One region of the Planktothrix mougeotii LEGE 06226 genome, then DNA from elsewhere that is predicted to be linked to it. Evidence: riboswitches for the same ligand, from Rfam matches in the RefSeq annotation. Region 1 holds a riboswitch; the other holds the start of a gene.
The links. A riboswitch is a leader RNA that binds a small molecule or an ion and turns the genes downstream of it on or off. The one in region 1 is predicted to bind cobalamin.
Positions count from the first base shown of each region.

Region 1 (7,871 bases):
AGGAACATCGGTCAGAATTGAGTCATAATTTGCAAGTTATAGTTGAAAAGAAAAAGGATTTAGTTTTTTGTATTGGCAGTCATGGAATCCATATTGCTCAAAGTTTGGGTATTCCAGAAAATGCGATCGCGCAAACGGGAAACTGGGTTGGCCCCTTGTTAGTAGAAGCGGGATTGCGGGGTGCAAATTCGGTGTTATTATTGGGCTATCAAGGGAAGTTAATTAAACTAGCTGGCGGGATTTTCAATACATCAAGTCATCTCGCAGATGCGAAGTTAGAAATTATTAGTGCTGCGGTGGTGAAAGCGGGTGGAAATCTGGAAACAGTAAAAGCCGTATTAGATACAAAAACGGCTGATGAAGCTTATAAACTATTAGTTGAAATCGGATTAGCAGCGCCAGTTTTTGAAATTTTAGCAGAAACTATTAGTGAAAAGGCACAAAAGTATGTGCAGAAATATGGCAATGTTTCTCTAAAAATCGGTGTGATTTTGTTCGATCGCCAAGGGAAAATTATTGCCCAAACTGCGATCGCGCAATTAAAATTGGCAAAATAAATTTCCCTTTGACTAGAGTTAGAAACCCGGTTTAAAAGGAGGGTGGAATATGATGAAAACAGATCACATCTTTTATCGCATTTTCAAAGACTTACCCGAAACCTTTTTTGAGTTATGGGGAGAATCACCAGAACTGGTACAAGATTACCGTTTTGATTCAGTTGAATTGAAACAAACTGCTTTTAGAATTGATGGAGTATTTTTACCCGAAAATTCCGAAAATCCAATTTATTTCACCGAGGTACAATTTCAAAAAGACCCGAAAATTTATCTGCGTTTATTCTCCGAGATTTTTACCTATCTCAGAGATAATGAGCCGGATTTACGGTGGCGTGCTATGATTATTTTCAGGAGTCGTAGCATTGAACCGAAAGCTAGACAAAGAGAATCTGTACAACCGTTATTAGATTCTCCCCTAGTTAAGCGCATCTATTTGAATGAAATAGAAGTCAGTGAAACCACTCCTTTAGGCGTACAAATCATTCAATTAGTTGTCGCCAAAAAGAAAGAACTCTTAGAGAAAGTAACTCGGTTAATTGCACAAGTAAAACAACAATTTTCCGATGAACCTTATCGGTTACAACTGTTAAACTTGTTGGAAACGATTGTTTTAGCAAAGTTACCCCAAATGAGTCGTCAGGAGTTAGAAGCTATGTTTGGTGTTGATGATTTGAGAAAAACTCGGTTTGCTCAAGAATTAAAGCTGGAAGGAATTGTTGAAGGTAAATTGCAAACAATTCCTCGCTTATTAGGAAAAGGTTTTTCTGTTGAGGAAATTGCGGATATTTTACAACTCGATATCGAGCAAGTGCAACAAGCTATTGCTAATTTGAATTAATCTGTAGGGTGCGCCAGAGTTTTAAGGTAACGATTAAAGTCATAAATTTTTTGTCTGACGCCCCCTACTTCTCCTTGGTTTTCATGGACATAATATTAGTCGATCGCACATCTGAAAAAACCCAGTTTCTAATAGTGACGTGGAGTATAAACCCATTGCTTTGTTTTACCTTGTTGAATAATCCGAGTTTTACTCGATCCAATCAAAATTACGGTTCGCATATCCGCATCTTCAATTGTTAATTGTTCTAGCAATTTCACGGTAACAGTTTGCCCTTTTCGCCCTAAATTACGCGCTAATACAACAGGTGTTTGGGGCGATCGCCATTTTAACAAAATCTCTTTTGCTTTCTCCAATTGCCAAGTTCGCTCTTTAGAAACAGGATTATAAAATGCGATCGCTAAATCTGCTTGCGCCGCCAACTCAATGCGCCGAGAAATCACCTCCCAAGATTTCAGAATATCTGATAGGGAAATCGCACAAAAATCATGTCCTAAAGGTGCGCCAACACTCGCCGCCGCCGCTTGCATTGCCGAAATTCCCGGACATACCTGAATGGCGATCGCATCCCATTCTGATTTTACCTTTTTTTCTAATACCTCAAACACCGCCGATGCCATTGCATAAATTCCCGGATCGCCGGAAGAAACTAACACAACCGATCGCCCCTTAGCAGCTAAATCTAACGCCATTTCTGCGCGATCGAGTTCCACCCGATTATCAGATTCATGGCGAACAATCTCCGGTTTTCGTAGCGATTCTACCAAATCCAAATAAGTTTTATATCCCACCCAATCCGTTGCTTTTTCTAATACCTCTCTAACTTCTGGAGACATCCAATTAATAGCCCCTGGCCCCGTTCCCACTATCGCTAACTGACCTTGACTCTGAGATGCAAAAACCCTTTGAGAAAAACCCAATTTCTCCTCAGTTTTGTCTTTCTCCTCAACTCGATAAACTAAACAATCTGCGCTAGGTTTTGCCAATTCCAAGTTATTTTTGCCTCTAATCTCGATCGTCAGTTTTCCCTCTGATGAAATCGGTAAATTACTATTTTGTAACCAGTCTGCTTCCCCGATTAACTTTACCTTTTCACCCGCCAACAAATCGGAAAGAAACTTTTTCGCATCATCAGGATTAACTAACTGATAACCCAGTGGTGGCGATAATAAAGTTGTTTTAAATCTAATATCACCAGTCGTGGTAATTGCGGGGGAAATTTGCAAAACCGAGGCAATTTGACGAGCGAGATCGTTAACCCCTTGTAAACCCCCCAACAAAGGTACTACTGCACTTCCATCTTCTGCGATCGCTAATACAGGCGGTTCTTGCCACTTATTTGTTAATAAAGGTGCTAAAGTGCGAATCAAAATACCCGCCGCACAAATCCCAATAATTGGCGTTCCAGTCTGGAAAAATTCTCGCACCGTTTCGCCAAAATTAGCATAACTAAAATCAGCCGAATGGGTGCGATCTATTAACCCATAAACCACCGCTTCTGGTAGAGCAATTTGCATTTTACGAGCAACGGGAATACTGGTTTCTCCTAAAATGATAATAGCCGGAGATTTCATTTTCCTTCTCCTGACTGTGGTGCGATTAACTTATCGACAAATTCTTGATGCTCCGCCGAATTAATACCAGCTTGTAAGGTACTTAACACTTGTGGCATATTTCCGTTTAGCATGAATTCAACATTTAACCACAAACCCGGAAACACCAGAGAGCAAATCACCCCTTCTGGGTTGGGTTGCAAAGAAATATAATCACCATCTTGCAAACTAAACCAATCAATTTTTTGGTCAAATATCTGCCAAACAAGATATTCTTGAATACCACTGCGCCGATAAGCACGTTTTTTATCGCCTAAATCTATGGCAGCACTACTAGCGGCAATTTCTATTACCAATTCCGGCGATCCTTCTAGGTATCCATCTGCACTCAGAGTTGATTTTCCGCCGCTTTCTTGGCTAATTAATAACACTCCATCCGGCTGCGGTTCGTTGTCGATATCCAAGCGAACTGTTGGCTCAATACCCATTTGCACTTGGGGTGTAGCAGCTTGATAAACTCCCAACCAAGTGATTAAACGTCCGTGGGGCTCGGCATGAAATTTAAACCGCAATGGGGATGCCATGTACACAACTCCTTCGATAAGTTCAGCTTTTTTTAATCCCGGCATAGCCTGATAACGGCGCTCGAATTCAGGGCGAATTAAGCGATCGCCATTTTCTAAAGGAGGCAAATGTTGCGCGAGTGCAGCTTGAGAATTCAAGGATTTAGCCAGTGAAGAAGTCATGTTAGCAGCCTCTATGAATGATCGCAAAATTCCATTAAATTCCATTATAGATTGCTTCATTTGGGTTTAGTTTTACTAGGAATTAGAATTAATGACCAGTAGGTAACAGCAATTGGATCGATTTCGGTAATCGGAATAATTTGCTGATTGGGTAAGGTTGCTCGTTCGATGTAGAGGGCGCGTTCTAATAATCCTAATTCATTAAGAATATCACGAACTTTAGCGAAATGTCTGCCTAATTTAATAATTGCTGCTGCATCGATAAATGATAGGCGATCGCGCAATATTTCCGCCTCCAAAGTAGCAGGCATGATGCTGAATACATCATTCCGATAAGTGATAGGTACGCCCAACATTGCCGCACTTGCCATCACTGAAGAAATTCCCGGTACGACTTCAATTGAAAACCGCTCAGATAAGCGATTAAAGATGTACATAAATGTGCCATACAACATCGGATCGCCTACACATAGCACCGCCACATCTCGACCTAAGTTTAAATGTTCGGCAATGTTTTCGGCAGCAATATCATAATGGGGTTGAGAACTTCGCTCGACACTAAACGGTAATGGCATCGGAATTTCTATCTGATCCCGACGGATAAAATCCTCCACAATTGAGCGTGCTAAAACTTTACCACTTTCTAAAGTAGGATAAGCAATGACCGGAACAGTTGTTAATATTCGGTGTGCTTTTAGCGTCAACAATTCGGGATCGCCAGGGCCAATTCCTAATCCATAAAGTTTCCCTAATTTAGTCATAATTCGTTCTCTTTTGCTAAGGCATTTACTGCTGCTGCCGCGATCGCACTTCCTCCCCTACGTCCGTGCAGGGTAATAAAAGGCACACCGCGACTATTTGCTGCTAATTCCATTTTCGATTCTGCCGCTCCCACAAATCCAACCGGAAAACCTAAAATTAAAGCAGGTTTTGCGACACTTTCATCCAGCAATTCTAGTAAGCGAAAAAGTGCAGTTGGTGCATTACCAATTGCTACCACCGATCCGGCTAAATTCGATCGCCAAAACTCTAAAGCGGCAGCCGATCGAGTATTATTAATTTGCCGTGCTAACTCGCTCACGTCTGGATGATTAAGCGTACAAATAATCTGATTATTTTGAGGTAAACGCGCTTTGGTAATTCCATTCGCTACCATTTGAGAATCACAGAGAATTGATGCACCTTGAGCAAGGGCATTTCGTCCGATTTTCACCGCATCCGATGACGCTTCTAAATCTTGTGTTATATCTGTCATCCCACAGGAATGAATTAGACGAACCGCAACATGAGCTAAATCATCAGGTAGATTTTCTAAGTTAGTTTCAGCGCGAATAATGGCAAAAGATTTTCGGTAAATTTCATCACCATTCCGAATGTATTCAATCTTATTCATTGTTGTGAACTCTGCGATTTTTGGGAGATTAAAAATTGTTCTATTTTTGGGAAAACACTAGCAACTTCTCCCTCAAATATGGGAATTTTTAACGATTTTTTATCATCGCCAATATAGACTTTATAGCCTTCTATTATTTCGCCATTTTGCTCAATTGTAGTTCCCAAAAGCGTAATTTCTGCTGGACTGGGTTGAGCGCAGGATTTAGCACAACCTGTCAAATGAATATTAACAGGAGAATTGCAGGTTAAGCGTTCGTTCAAATAATCTGCTAGCATGGTCGCATGAATTTGAGTTGCAGTTGCCGCCGCCGCACAACCTGGTTTTCCGCCACAAGCAACGATCGCAGCATCCCATCCCATAGAAGCAGATAATCCTAATGATGTCAGTTTTGGCAACAATTCTGACACTTTTTGATTCGGAATATCGGGTAATATAATAGTCTGCCAAGGAGTTAATCGTAACTGACTACTCCCAAAAGTTTCCGACAATTCTACTAATCCTATTAGTTGAGTAGCCGTCAATTGTCCTAATCTTAATGATAAGCCAATATAAGATAATCCGGCTTGCTTTTGATTGTGAATTCCTAAATGAAAAGTGGAACAGGCATCTTGCCTGTATATTATTCCAGTAACATTCCGCTCTAAAGGATGATTTAATTGACAGTTAACTTGTTCGAGATATTTTTCCACTCCCCAATCTTTTAGCAAGTGTTTCATCCGAGGTTTTTTCCCCTTTATGGATGGGGTTTGTTTAACATAATCGAGATAAACTGTTACTAATGCTGTCACCACAGATAGACAGTTTTCTGGTTCAATTAATATATCGGTATAACATAATTGTTTATCACCTCCCAGTGCTAATTGAAAAGCAACACCCCCATTATTAAGGGCAATTGCTGATAGCTGAATCTCGTTATATCGGTGTTCCCAGGCTAGAGTTGAACGAGTGCCAATTCCGACTGTACCACCGCCATCAATACCGATGCTAAATTTAGGACTCAGTTCGGCAATTGATGGATAATTTTGGATAAAACTATCTAATTTTTGGACGAATTGACGAGTATCAATTAATTCTTGGCAGTCAATTCCAGCAGTGGGACTGCACATAATGTTACGCAAGTGATCGATAGTGGGATTATGGGCAGCTAACCCTAATTTTTGTAAGGTTTGAAAGTCTTCTAAAGTGGGGGATTTTTGCACGCCGCGAATTTGCAGATTTGCCCGATTGGTAACTTGTATTGTACTCTGCCATTGTTCGAGCAAAGTAGCGATCGCCTTTCCCTGTTGAGAATTTAGCCATCCACCCGGAGTGCGGATGCGAATTAAAAACCCATCTTGGGCAGGAGTTCCATAAAACAAACCCGGACAAACATTTGCTTCAACTAACCAATTCACAGTTGTTTTTTCTCCATGCGACGCAGAGAAGTAGTTAGAAAATTAGGTTTCTATCTACTGTTAAAAAGCTTGTAATTGGTGTTCTGACTCGCAAGGAAAAAGGTAAAATATACTGTTGAGTATTCTCTTTTTACTTTTGACTTGATTACAGTTGCGGCACAGTACCGGAATCGCACCGGACTTTCCCAAAGACAAGCTCGAAGATTATACCACAGTTCATTTTTTTAGACATGGCGGATCGGAATTGCAAGGCGAAATGGTTATCGATCGTCGGAATTGGCGAAGATGGGTTAGAGGGGTTAAGTTCGGCGGGGCGAAGTCTCCTATCTCTGGCATCAGTTATTGTCGGCGGTGAACGTCATCTGGCGATGTTACCCCCAGAAGATCGACGGGAAAAACTTCTCTGGACTTCTCCCTTACAAGACTCCGTTAATGAGATTATCCGCCGTCGCGGTCAATCTGTCTGCATTTTGGCGAGTGGCGATCCGATGTGCTACGGAATTGGCGTTACCCTCACCCAACCCATTCCCGTTAGCGAAATCACGATTATTCCCTCTCCTTCTACCTTCAGTCTCGCCTGTAGTCGTTTGGGTTGGTCGCTAAGTGAGGTAGAAACTTTGAGTTTGTGCGGTCGCCCTCCGGCTTTGTTGAATGCGGTGCTTTATCCGGGTGCTAAACTGTTAGTGCTGAGTGCCGATGCCCAGACTCCGGCGATCGCATCCCAAATTCTCACCGAGAAAGGTTTTGGCGAAAGTCCCATCATCGTTTTAGAACATCTAGGGGGAACGCGAGAACGCCAAATTGAAGGCATCGCCAACCGTTGGGAATTTACAGATATCGCCGATTTGAACGTCATCGCCATTACCTGCATCTCCTCCAAACCTCTCACCCTCGCGCCTCGCCTCCCCGGACTTCCCGATATTGCCTACCATCACGACGGACAGTTGACAAAAAGAGAAGTTCGTGCTATAACTCTAACTGCATTGGTTCCCTTACCCGGACAATTGCTGTGGGATGTAGGGGCGGGTTGTGGTTCAATTGGGATTGAGTGGATGCGGAGCGATCGCCGTTGTCAGAGTATTGCGATCGAACATCATCCCACCAGATTACAATATATTGCCGATAATGCGATCGCCTTGGGAACTCCCCATCTGAAAATTGTAGCCGGAACAGCCCCGATCGCCCTCCAAGATTTACCTCAACCCGACGCTATTTTTATCGGTGGTGGAATTACAGAACCAGAATTATTTGAAACCTGTTGGTCAGCACTGCGCCCAGGCGGTCGTCTTGTTAGCAATACTGTGACAATCGAAAGCGAATTAATCCTACTTCAATGGCATAGTAAACTAGGGGGAGAACTAACTCGGATTGGCATTCAAAAAGCCGA
Region 1 covers NZ_JADEWU010000011.1:42,177-50,047, forward strand. The annotation lists gene cbiD (cobalt-precorrin-5B (C(1))-methyltransferase CbiD) at 1-557, shown strand, start outside; gene IQ236_RS07355 (Rpn family recombination-promoting nuclease/putative transposase) at 607-1,395, shown strand; gene cobJ (precorrin-3B C(17)-methyltransferase) at 1,524-2,969, opposite strand; gene IQ236_RS07365 (Uma2 family endonuclease) at 2,966-3,694, opposite strand; gene cobI (precorrin-2 C(20)-methyltransferase) at 3,751-4,455, opposite strand; gene IQ236_RS07375 (precorrin-8X methylmutase) at 4,452-5,087, opposite strand; gene cobG (precorrin-3B synthase) at 5,084-6,484, opposite strand; cobalamin riboswitch at 6,541-6,713, opposite strand; gene cbiE (precorrin-6y C5,15-methyltransferase (decarboxylating) subunit CbiE) at 6,715-7,871, shown strand, end outside.

Region 2 (11,788 bases), on a different contig from region 1:
CAGAGTCAAAAACCATTGCCCAAACTGTCAAAACCCAGTCTGAGAAAATTAGCTCAATCTAGTCCCGGTCGTTGGTTAGGACTAGGTTTAGGTTTAGCTGGAGTCGCGATGATTTCAGCCACTGCTGGAGCCTTATTAGCGGTGTCTTTATCGACTACTCCCCTATTACAGCAAAAGCTAACGCCTGAAGAAGCGGCGGTTTTTTCTAAAAGTCAAATGGCAACCACCAACATGAAGTTGCCTGAACTCACCCGTCCGGTGAATATTTTAGTCATGGGGGTCAAGGTTTTAACCTCCGATTTAGAAGATGATTCCCATCCCGATGTCGGATATCATGCTTTAGTTGATTCCTTTAAAGGGTTATCGGATACAATGCTATTAATTCGCTTTGATCCGGCTAACAAAAAGTTAAAAGTCTTATCGATTCCCCGTGATACTCGTACCTATGTAGAAGGTCGGGGAATGACTAAAATTAATGATGCTAATTATTATGGGGGCCCCGCTTTAAGTGCAAAAGCTACCAGTGAATTATTAGGGGGTGTGGGAATTGACCGTTATGTCCGAGTTAATGTTCAAGGTGTGGAAAAACTGATTGATGCGATGGGAGGCGTCAGCATTTACGTTCCCAAAGATATGAAATATCAAGATGATAGTCAGCATCTCTATATTAATTTAAAACAAGGGGAACAACACCTGAATGGAGCGCAAGCTTTACAGTTTTTACGATTTCGTTATGATGCGTTAGGAGATATTGGTCGGGTACAACGTCAACAAATGTTAATTCGGGCATTCATGGAACAGGCGTTAGATGTGAGTACCATTTCTAAATTGCCTCAAGTTGTATCTATTATTCAATCTCATATTGATACAAATTTAAGCTTGGAAGAATTAGTCGCTTTAGTAAATTTTGCATCGGGAATTCAGCGAGAAAATGTTGAAATGCTGATGGTTCCCGGTGAATTTAGTGACCCGAAAGAATATCGAGCCAGTTATTGGTTACCGGATGCAAATCGCCTAGAAAATTTAGTCGCACAACATTTCGATTTTGGTCAAGATGTTTGGCAATTTGATAATATTGACCCGAAAGATTTAAGGATTGCCATTCAAGATAGTAATGATAATTCTGATGCCCTTGATCGATTAGTGGGAAATTTGAATGATGGCGGATTCTGGAATGTTAAAATTTCTAAACCTTGGACAGAACCTTTAGCAGAAACTAAAATTGTAGCTCAGGATGGCGATATTAAGAGTGCTGAAGCGTTACAAAAATCTTTAGGGTTTGGTAAAGTTGTGGTTGAAAGTACGGGCTATTTAGAATCGGATATTACCATTCAAGTCGGAAAAGATTGGCTAGAGAAATACAATCAACCCACTCCTTCTAATGTTCCTAATTGGGAATCTATTTCTCCTTCCAAAAAACAATTATAGCCAGTCTAAATGGTTTCTGATCAAATCCTGTAGGGGGGTATCCCTTCCAACCCAGGGGCAAAGAGGGTGAGGAAGGATGCCACACCTACCTTAAAATAATATTACAATCGATTAAAAGGAAAATTAAAAGTCCCTCGTCCAGTTCATATAAATCCAAATGTCATCTTCTGAACCTTCGATAGAAACAAGTATTACCCCCACATCCTCTCGAAAAGATGCGGGTTTAGCACCCTTAGTGCTGACTTTGGTAGAATTAATTCGGCAATTAATGGAAGCACAAATCATCCGACGGATGGAAGGTAATACCCTGAGTGAGGAAGAATTAGATCGGGCTGCGGAAAGTTTGCGACAATTAGAAATTCAGGTGTTACAATTGTGTGAAATCTTTGAAATTGATCCGGCTGATTTGAATATTGAATTATCAGAATTTGGGACATTATTACCGAAATCAGGAACTTATTATCCGGGGGAAAGTTCACAAAACCCTTCAGTTTTAGAATTATTAGATCGGTTAATGAATACGGGAATTGTTGTTGAGGGAAGCGTAGATTTAGGGTTAGCCCAACTCAATTTGATTCATGCCAAATTAAGGTTAGTTTTAACTTCTAAACCTTTGTAGAAATCTTTTGGGGTTTAAACCTTATTGACTTAAAATAGAAAATAGGGAAAATATTTGCAGTGTTTCCTATAGGTTTTATGAGCATTAACGTTTATAATGGATAACAGATAGTGTGTTTACAGGGTTGTCAACAATCGCGCTCAAAGTAGGCACTCAAAACCGAATTCCTTGGATCTGATCTCAAGTCCATGATCCCCCTTATCAAGGGGGATCATGGGGGATCTGATCTTAGCTGTAATCAGGGGTCTTCGGCGGTCGTTGACAAACTTTGGTGCGTGCGTTGCGCTTACCCACGCTACAAGTTAAATTAATAAGGGTTTTTAATTATGGAAAATGGTTTCTATTTATATGGAATTTTACCGACAAACCAAGTACGACCTTTAGGGTTATCGGGATTAGATCAACAACCGATTCAAACCCATCCGGTGAATGAGTTTAGCTTTTTATATTCCGCAGCCCAGCAAGATCGGTATTTAGCCAGTCGCCGGAATTTATTAGGCCATGAACAAGTCTTAGAACTGGTGATGCAACAGGGTTATAGAAGCATTTTACCTTTGCAATTTGGATTAGTGATTCAAGATTGGGAAACTGTAGAAACGCAGTTAATTCTTCCCTATCAAGAACGGTTAAAACAATTGTTTCATAAATTAGAGGGAAAACGGGAAGTCGGAGTTAAAATTTTTTGGGAAGAACCAGAAGAATTAAATCGTTTAATGATAGAAAACCAAGGATTAAGAGAAAAGCGCGATCGCTTAGAAGGTAAACCGCTTAGTATGGATGAAGTCATTCAGATTGGTCAAGAAATTGAACAGGCGATGCAAGATCGCCAACAGGGAATTATTGAGAAATTTCAACACACCTTAAACCCCTTAGCAGAAGAAATTGTTGAGAATGAAACCTTAACTAATACGATGATCTATAATGCCGCTTATTTAATTCCTTGGGATACGGAACCTAAATTTAGTGATAAAATTGAAGAACTTGATCACTATTTTAAGAACCGCTTACGAATTCGCTATAATAATTTTACAGCCCCCTTTAATTTTGCCCAACTCAATCCTTAATCGGAGGTGTTATGGTCTTACGATTATTATTATCTCCAATAACAGCACCCTTTGGGGGGGTAATCTGGATCGGCGAACAACTCCTAGAACGGGCTGAAGCCGAACTAGACGATAAAGAAAACTTAAGTAAACGATTATTAGCCCTTCAGTTAGCTTTTGATATGGGAGATATTTCTGAGGAAGAGTTTGAAGTCCAAGAAGAAGAATTATTATTGCAAATTCAAGCCTTAGAAGATGAAAACACAGTTTCAAAAGATTAAACCCCTTCCCGAAACGGTTTAATTCTGTTTTCTGTGTGTTTCGCTGTACCCAAAACTCTATAGTAATCCGTGTAGGATTTGTCAACGATGTAGGGGTAGTGTCCCCATGCCTACCCCAATCTACGGGCAACTACTGAGGGTTGCCCCTACAAAGATATCGGGTAGGTTGTAATCATTTACAACGGACATAAAACAGCCAAAAGTATTATTCATGTTCCCTAATCCCTATTCGTAATTCGTAATTCGTAATTCGTAATTCGTAATTCGTAATTCGTAATTCCCTATTGACAACGCTTGCTTGTACGAGTCAACGGCCAACTCCATGTTAATCTTAGTTTTTGTATTGCAGACACTCAACACACAAGCGCACAAACGATCATGTCGGACACTCCATCGTCTCAACTTTCAGAACAACCAACCCCAGAAGCCAACGCCAATGAAATAGCGACTTCTGATCGCAGTGCTAAAACCCGCCAACTCTTAGGAATGAAAGGGGCAGCACCGGGAGAAACCTCCATTTGGAAAATTCGCCTACAGTTGATGAAACCGATCACCTGGATTCCCTTAATCTGGGGGGTGGTCTGTGGTGCTGCTTCATCAGGACATTTTTCTTGGTCACTGGAAGATGTGTTAAAAGTGGCGACTTGTATGTTAATGTCCGGGCCATTAATGACCGGGTATACCCAGACTCTCAATGATTTTTATGATCGCGAACTCGATGCCATTAATGAACCTTATCGTCCCATCCCTTCTGGGGCGATTTCCATTCCCCAAGTTGTCACCCAAATTTTACTGCTATTAGGGTTAGGAATAGGCATTTCCTACCTGTTAGATACTTGGGCGGGACATGAATTCCCCATCGTTACTGTTTTATGTCTTGGGGGAGCCTTTGTGTCCTATATTTACTCCGCACCCCCTCTGAAGCTGAAAAAAAATGGCTGGTTAGGAAATTATGCCCTAGGAGCGAGTTATATTGCCTTACCTTGGTGGGCGGGTCATGCCTTATTTGGAGAACTGACCCCAACGATTATGATTTTAACTTTGTTTTATAGTTTAGCTGGGCTAGGAATTGCCATTGTTAATGACTTTAAGAGTGTCGAAGGCGATCGCCAATTGGGGTTACAATCCCTTCCAGTGATGTTTGGGATTACAACCGCCGCCTGGATTTGTGTTTTGATGATTGATATCTTCCAAGCGGGGATGGCCGTTTATTTGGTCAGTATCAAGCAAAATCTCTATGCTACCGTTCTCTTGCTGCTGGTCATTCCTCAAATTACCTTCCAAGATATGTATTTTCTACGCAATCCTGTAGAAAATGATGTTAAATATCAAGCAAGTGCCCAACCGTTCCTGGTATTAGGAATGTTAGTTGTGGGTTTAGCGCTGGGTCATGCGGTTTAGGGAGTTTCCCACTTCCAGCAAAACCGCAGTTTCCCAACCCTCCTGAAAACTGGGATCAAGAAAAAAACCTTGATTTTCAGTGAGATCAGGCTTCGACAGCCAACTGTAGAGGCAAGCAAAACTTGCCTTCTGCACTGTTAAAATTCACTGTCGAATGATTACCAAAACCACCGATTTGTCCGAACCAATGGAAGAATCTCAATTACCATCCCGACCTAAGACGGACTCAACTCCATCCGAAACCGAATGGGAGACTAACCCCAGTAACGTTTCAACCCAACCCGTTTTGATATCATCCCCGATGACAACAGAACCTGAAATTGATGAAACTACCCCTGAATCGGTTTCAGAGTCTAATTCCCCGGAGGTCGCTTGGCATCATCGCGCCTTGAAGCGGTTAAATTCAGAATGGGTGAAACTGCGTCACAAGCTAACATCCCCCAACGCTGAAGGGAAACTGTGGTATCGTCGTCCGAGTGTCTGGATTGGAGTGGGCGTCATTAGTGTTGGCGGTGGTGCGTTGGGTTATGGAGCTTGGCAATGGTATCAAATTGATCAAAGCTTACCCCCAGTTTCGGTAAATACAATGGCATCCTTTAGCCGGGATGGCACCATTACCATTAAAGCCGCCAATAGTGATATTTTAATGCAAACCGGGCCAGCAACACGGGAAAAACTGCGACTCAAACAAATTCCCGAAAAACTGGTACAAGCTTTTATTTCTACGGAAGATGTTCGTTTTTATGACCATGATGGGGTGGACTATCAAGGAATTGTTCGCGCCATTGGATCTAATGTCTTAGCGGGGGGAGTGGTTGAAGGCGGAAGTACCATCACCCAACAGTTAGCCAGAATTGTATATTTGAATCAAGAACATAGCCTCACCCGTAAACTGAAAGAGGCAATGGTGTCTTGGAAAATTGAAGATCAAATGAGTAAGGAAGATATCCTAGAACGCTATCTCAATTTAGTGTATTTGGGTTCAGGTGCTTATGGGGTGGCGGACGCGGCTTATGTTTATTTTAGTAAATCCGTGAATGAATTAACGTTGTCGGAAATGGCAATGTTAGCGGGTTTACCTCCCGCACCGAGTCAATATTCTCCCTTAGAAAATCCAGAGGCGGCGACGAAACGACGCAATATTGTTCTCCAACGAATGCAGGATGCTAAGGTGATCACGGCCACTGAAGCGCAAGCCGCGATGCAAGAAGCGCTGAATCTTAAACCTAGTCAACCTAAACGGTTATTAGTTAAAGCGCCTTATTTTTCGAGTTATGTTCTGAAAGAACTCCCCCAACATATATCAAAAGACGCGATGGCAGCAGGGGGATTAACGGTTGAAACCAGTTTAGATTTAAAATGGCAAGAAGCCGCAGAAAAAACCGTTAAAGATGCGGTAGAACTTGATGGTGCTGGAGCTAATTTTGGTCAAGCTGCGTTAGTTTCTATTGAACCCAAAACCGGAGAAGTTAAGGCAATGGTGGGGGGATATCAATATAAAGAAAGTGAATTTAATCGGGTTACTCAAGCGCAGCGACAACCGGGATCAACCTTTAAAGGATTAGTTTATGCCGCAGCAATTGGGGCGGGTTTTTCCCCTTATGATAGTTATTTGGATGAACCTTATAAAGTTGATGGTTATCGTCCTCGAAATTATGGCAATAAACATTATGGCTGGATGTCGATGTCTGATGCCTTAAGCCGTTCGATTAATGTAATTGCGGTTAAAGTATTAGTGGATGTGGGGTTTGAACCTGCCATAAAATTGGCAAAAGATATGGGCATTAAATCTCCTTTAAAACCGACTTATGCCATGGCTTTAGGTGCTTATGAAGTCAATTTATTAGAATTAACCAATGCTTATGGAACTTTAGCTGATGAAGGCAATTATATTCCGGCTCATGGGATTCGGCGAGTTTTAGATCAACAGGGAAATATCATTTATCAAGCTAAATTTAAACCTAAACAAGTTTTAGATAAAAATAGTGCTGCGATTACAACTTGGATGTTAGAAGGAGTTGTTAATGGGGGAACTGGAAGCGCGGCAGCCTTACCTAACCGAGATGTTGCAGGTAAAACGGGAACCTCTGAAGAAGCGAGAGATTTATGGTTTATTGGCTATATTCCTCAAGCTGTAACCGGAATTTGGTTAGGAAATGATAATAATGATCCAACCTGGGGTGCTAGTAGTAGCGCGGCTTATAGTTGGGGGGAATTTATGGGAAAAGTTGTTGAGGGAATGCCTGTTGAAAAGTTCCCAGAACTGCCTGAATTAGAAGGACGAAAAGGCAGTATTAAAGCGAAACCTCATGAACCCAATAGCATAGAAACGGGAACTAAAGTTGCTATTGAAGATGGTGATCCGGCTCAAGCTGGAAGTGGGGATGGGAGTTATGCTAGTAATTCAGAGAATTACGATAGTGGTTATTCAGAAAGTGGTTCCTATAGTGATAGCAACGGCTATTCCTCTGATGGATATTATGATAACTCCTCTTCTGGGGGCTATTCTTCTGAGGGTTATTCTTCCGATGGTTATTCTTCCGATGGTTATTATGATGGAGGATATTCGGAAGGTTCCAACAATTACTAAACAGCTAAATTTGATTAAACGCGCTAAAATTCAGTTATGTTTGATTGCGATCGCCGGGTTTAAGGAGACTGTTCGATTATGGATGAACTCAAACCAATTTTACAAGAATTAACTCATGAACCCATTGCATTTTTAGGGGGGTTTTTCTCAGGTTTATTAAAATTAAACCTGAATGATGATCCCGTTAAAACTTGGCTAGAGAAACAAGGAGGAACTTCTGTATCTAGCCCCTCTGATTCTAAAAATAATAACGGAAATTCTGGCGGCCCTCAATCGATCACGATTGATTAATCAGTTATCAGTTATCAGTGTAGAGACGCGCCATGGCGCGTCTCTACCAGTTATCAGTTATCAGTTATCAAGATGCAATGAGTTTTCTGGCAAGGGTTAATAGCCAGGAATATTAGCGTGCGAAGCGCATTTTTCGCCTGCACAAAAAAACCATCAACCTTTATCGCATCTTTTTGCTTTTTGGGGTAAAATAGAATAAATACTTAATCATTCACGGTAATCGGGTAGGGAAACTTCGGTGAAAGTCCGAGGCTGTGCGGCAACTGTGAGTTAGGTTATTTCTAACAAGCCAGAATGCCTACCGATCACTTGGCTCTATACCTGCCTCACACGGGGAAGGAGATTTAAACTTAACATGACTTATAACACAGAACTTTCCATTAAACCCTCAAACTCGACATTTCCAGCCTTACCTCTACAGCGTCCGTTATTACTCATTGGTCATGGAACCCGTGATACAGATGGACGGGAAACCTTTTTAGAATTTGCTCAAGCCTATCAACAATTAGATCACTCTCGCCCGGTGGTTCCTTGTTTTTTAGAATTAACAGGGCCTACCATTCAAGAAGGAATTGATCGCTGTATTGAACAAGGTTATACGGAATTATCCGCCTTACCTTTATTATTATTTGCAGCGCGACACAATAAATTTGATATTACCAATGAGTTAGATCGAGCCAAACAACGACATCCGCAATTAACCTTTCATTATGGCCGACATTTTGGCATTAGTCCCAATATTTTAGAATTATTGCGATCGCGTTTACATCAATTAGAACAGCCGGAATTAAACCCTTTAAACATTCCTAATTCCGAAACTGTATTATTATTTGTCGGACGAGGAGCAAGTGATCCTGATGCGAATGGAGATGTTTATAAACTGGCTCGAATTCTTTGGGAAGGAAGCGGATATTTAACCGTTGAAACCTGTTTTATTGGCATTACTCATCCCCGTTTAGAAGAAGGATTTCGTCGTGCTCGACTCTATCAACCCAAACGAATTATTGTCTTACCTTACTTCTTATTTACTGGGGTTTTAGTTAAAAAAATCTTTGATATAACAGCCCAACAACAGGAACAATATCCTGAAATTCAAATGACTTGTTTACCCGAAATGGGCATTCAACAGGAACTTTTACACCTCTTACGAGAACGGGAAATAGAAACCCAACTCGGAGAAGTTCAAATGAACTGTGAAATGTGCAAATTCCGGTTAGCTGCAATTTCAGGAAATCATCATCATCATGATCACAGTCATGATCATCATCACCACCATCATCATCATGATCATGACCATCCCCCAGTTGATCCCTATGCCAAATTAGAAGATTATCATCAACGTATTTGGAATACACCTTAATTGATTCTGTAGAAACCCAAACTTGGATTGAATTTGCTATCTTAGATGTAATTACATCAATACTGAAACAGATCAAGAACTTTATAGAAGTTATAATCAAGTCTTAGGGGGTGTTGTTAATAGGATTAACCGCCCCTCTTTTATCCCCGATCCCCCTACTTTCCCTGCCATCCTCTTCTATGGATTTACTGCGATCGCTTCCCATTGGACTATATTTAGAACAACCGATTACTTGGTTACATCGTTTAGATGCCAGGGTTAAGTTAGTGTGGTTGATGAGCTTTTTAGTCGCTCCGTTATTAGCTAACCCTTTATGGCGATTAGTATTAGTCGGGTTGTTAATTTTAATCACCTTATTGGCTCGAATTCCGTTACGAGTGTGGAAGCGACAAATGGGGTGGTTACTGATGTTTTGTGGGTTACTTTTTCTAGTCAGTTGTATTATGCCCGATGGTTTAGCCGTAGACCATCAACCTCGACTTCCTGAACAGGAATTAACCTTTGATTTATTGGCAAATAAACCAGAGCAACAACAAAAGAATCAAGCTTCTAACTCAAGCCTAACTTTACCTCAACCAACGTCCTATCGGTATGTGTTATTTGCTCAAGGGCCGTTTGAAATCACCCGTTATTCTGTAGACTTAGGAATCAGAACCAGTACCTTATTATTTACCCTTGTTTATAGTACAAATTTGTATTTGCTGACCACTGCTTCTGAAGAAATTGCAATGGCTTTAGAAAGTTTAATGGAGCCGTTACGAGGGTTAAAGTTACCCGTTACAGAAATTGCCTTAACCCTAACCCTATCATTACGATTTTTTCCGCTAGTTTTAGAAGAAATTCAAAATTTAATCCGTTCCGTGCGAACTCGTGCTATTAATTGGAAAAAACTAGGGCTAAAACGAACAATTCAGGTTTGGTTAACCATTGCCGAACGACTTCTACAAAACTTATTATTACGCGCCGAACAAATTTCCAGCGCCATGCAAGTCCGAGGGTTCACCAGTCCCAACCAGCATCGGGTGGAATGGCATCAACTGCGATTTAAATACCGGGATAGCATCGCCTTGTTCGGTTTAGCCTTATTCTGGGGTGTGCGTTTAATTTGGGGCGGAGAACTGTGAACTACCTACATTTCTCTACGAGTAAGTGTAGGCTTCCTATCCAAAGAATAGCTTTCTATCCCGAAGAACAGCGAGTCTTACATTCTGGCAATAGGCTACTCCCTCGTTCCGAAGGTAAAAGACAAGGCTGATCAAAAAAAATGTTTGAAGTTTAGCTTGGTTTTCGCTTGACTTGCCTTGTTTTATCTGTATGATAGCACAAGTTTTTTAACAATCCCAACAATGCCCACCGCAATTCATCCCACACTGCCCGAACGGGTCAGACGTGGGGCTTCTTGCGGAAGATACTAAATTAACCCTGAGCTTGTATAATTGATAGCTTGGATTATTCAAATTCCTGTTAAGCTGTTCCTCAATTAACTTTATTGGTTGTTTTTTAGATTTAATGACCACTGAAACTTACATGAACCATCCCAACTTCGGGTTATTGTTTAAAATATGCCCGGTTGAGGATCATCAAGAATTGTTCACAACCCTTTACGCCCAGCGCCTATTTTTCTTAGTAACGCAGGGGCCAACGGGATTAAAATTTGAACCCATTAGCCGTTCTGATGCGAAACTTCTCGTCGAAATTCGCTTAAGAATGCTGCGCCGAACTGGACAAGCCGAGGAATATAAAAAACTCCAAGATGTCCATCACAATACGTTTCAATAATTTCCGATCGGTGTCTGTTAATGATTGACGGTTAACCGTTGACAGACAACCGTAAATTGATAAAAAAACGATTATGATTGATTTGATCACAGAACAAATTATTAAAATTCGAGCTTCTATTCCTGAATCTGTACGATTAATTGCGGTTACAAAAACGGTTTCCGTTGAAGCCATGCGGATAGCCTATGAAGCCGGAATTCGAGATTTTGCTGAAAATCGAGTCCAGGAAGCGGCTGAAAAATATCCTCAATTACAAGATCTTCAGGATATTACTTGGCATTTAATTGGTCATTTACAAACCAATAAAGCTACAAAAGCATTACAACTGTTTCAATGGATTCAATCTATCGATAGTTTGAAGTTAGCTTTGCGTTTAGATCGGTTGGCGGGAGAGTTGGGGTATCAACCTCAAGTCTGCCTTCAGGTGAAGATTTTACCCGATCCCAATAAGTCTGGCTGGACTATCCCCCAACTCTTGGCAGAATTACCCCAATTAAACCAATGCCAGCATCTTAAAATTAAAGGCTTAATGACCATTCCCTGTTTAGGGTTAAGTGAGTCAGAAACCCTGGGTGTTTTTGAGCGCACCCGTGAGTTAGCAGAAACAATTCAACACCAGAATTGGACTAATATTGAGATGCAACAATTGTCAATGGGAATGTCAGAAGACTATTCTCTAGCCATTCAAAAAGGTGCTACGATGATCCGACTAGGACGAATCATTTTTGGGCAGAGGAGGAATTAAACCAAAAACTTACTGTAAAATAGGCAAGTCTTACAAAAAATCAATATAGCCAAACCCTCAATTTACCCCTCATGGGAGTTGAGTTAAGATTCTAAAGTCGTACTGGAGACTAAACCGTGAACAGACTTTTTACTAGACTAAAAGATTTTGTAGGGTTCAATGACTCTGTAGAATACGATTACGAATACGATGAGATGGAAGGGGATCGCTATCCCGGTAACTATCCCCCCCCACAGGAACAACCTGTCCCT
Region 2 covers NZ_JADEWU010000115.1:525-12,312, reverse strand. The annotation lists gene IQ236_RS26095 (LCP family protein) at 16-1,428, shown strand; gene IQ236_RS26090 (gas vesicle protein K) at 1,586-2,047, shown strand; gene gvpF (gas vesicle protein GvpF) at 2,374-3,111, shown strand; gene IQ236_RS26080 (gas vesicle protein GvpG) at 3,123-3,371, shown strand; gene chlG (chlorophyll synthase ChlG) at 3,750-4,772, shown strand; gene IQ236_RS26070 (transglycosylase domain-containing protein) at 4,927-7,362, shown strand; gene IQ236_RS26065 (hypothetical protein) at 7,441-7,653, shown strand; adenosylcobalamin-variant (AdoCbl-variant) riboswitch at 7,871-7,961, shown strand; gene IQ236_RS26060 (sirohydrochlorin chelatase) at 8,009-9,013, shown strand; gene IQ236_RS26055 (energy-coupling factor transporter transmembrane component T family protein) at 9,193-10,137, shown strand; gene pipX (transcriptional coactivator PipX) at 10,523-10,792, shown strand; gene IQ236_RS26045 (YggS family pyridoxal phosphate-dependent enzyme) at 10,866-11,537, shown strand; gene IQ236_RS26040 (cell division protein SepF) at 11,654-11,788, shown strand, end outside.
Region 2: another riboswitch for cobalamin. It lies ahead of IQ236_RS26060 (sirohydrochlorin chelatase); the one in region 1 lies ahead of cobG (precorrin-3B synthase).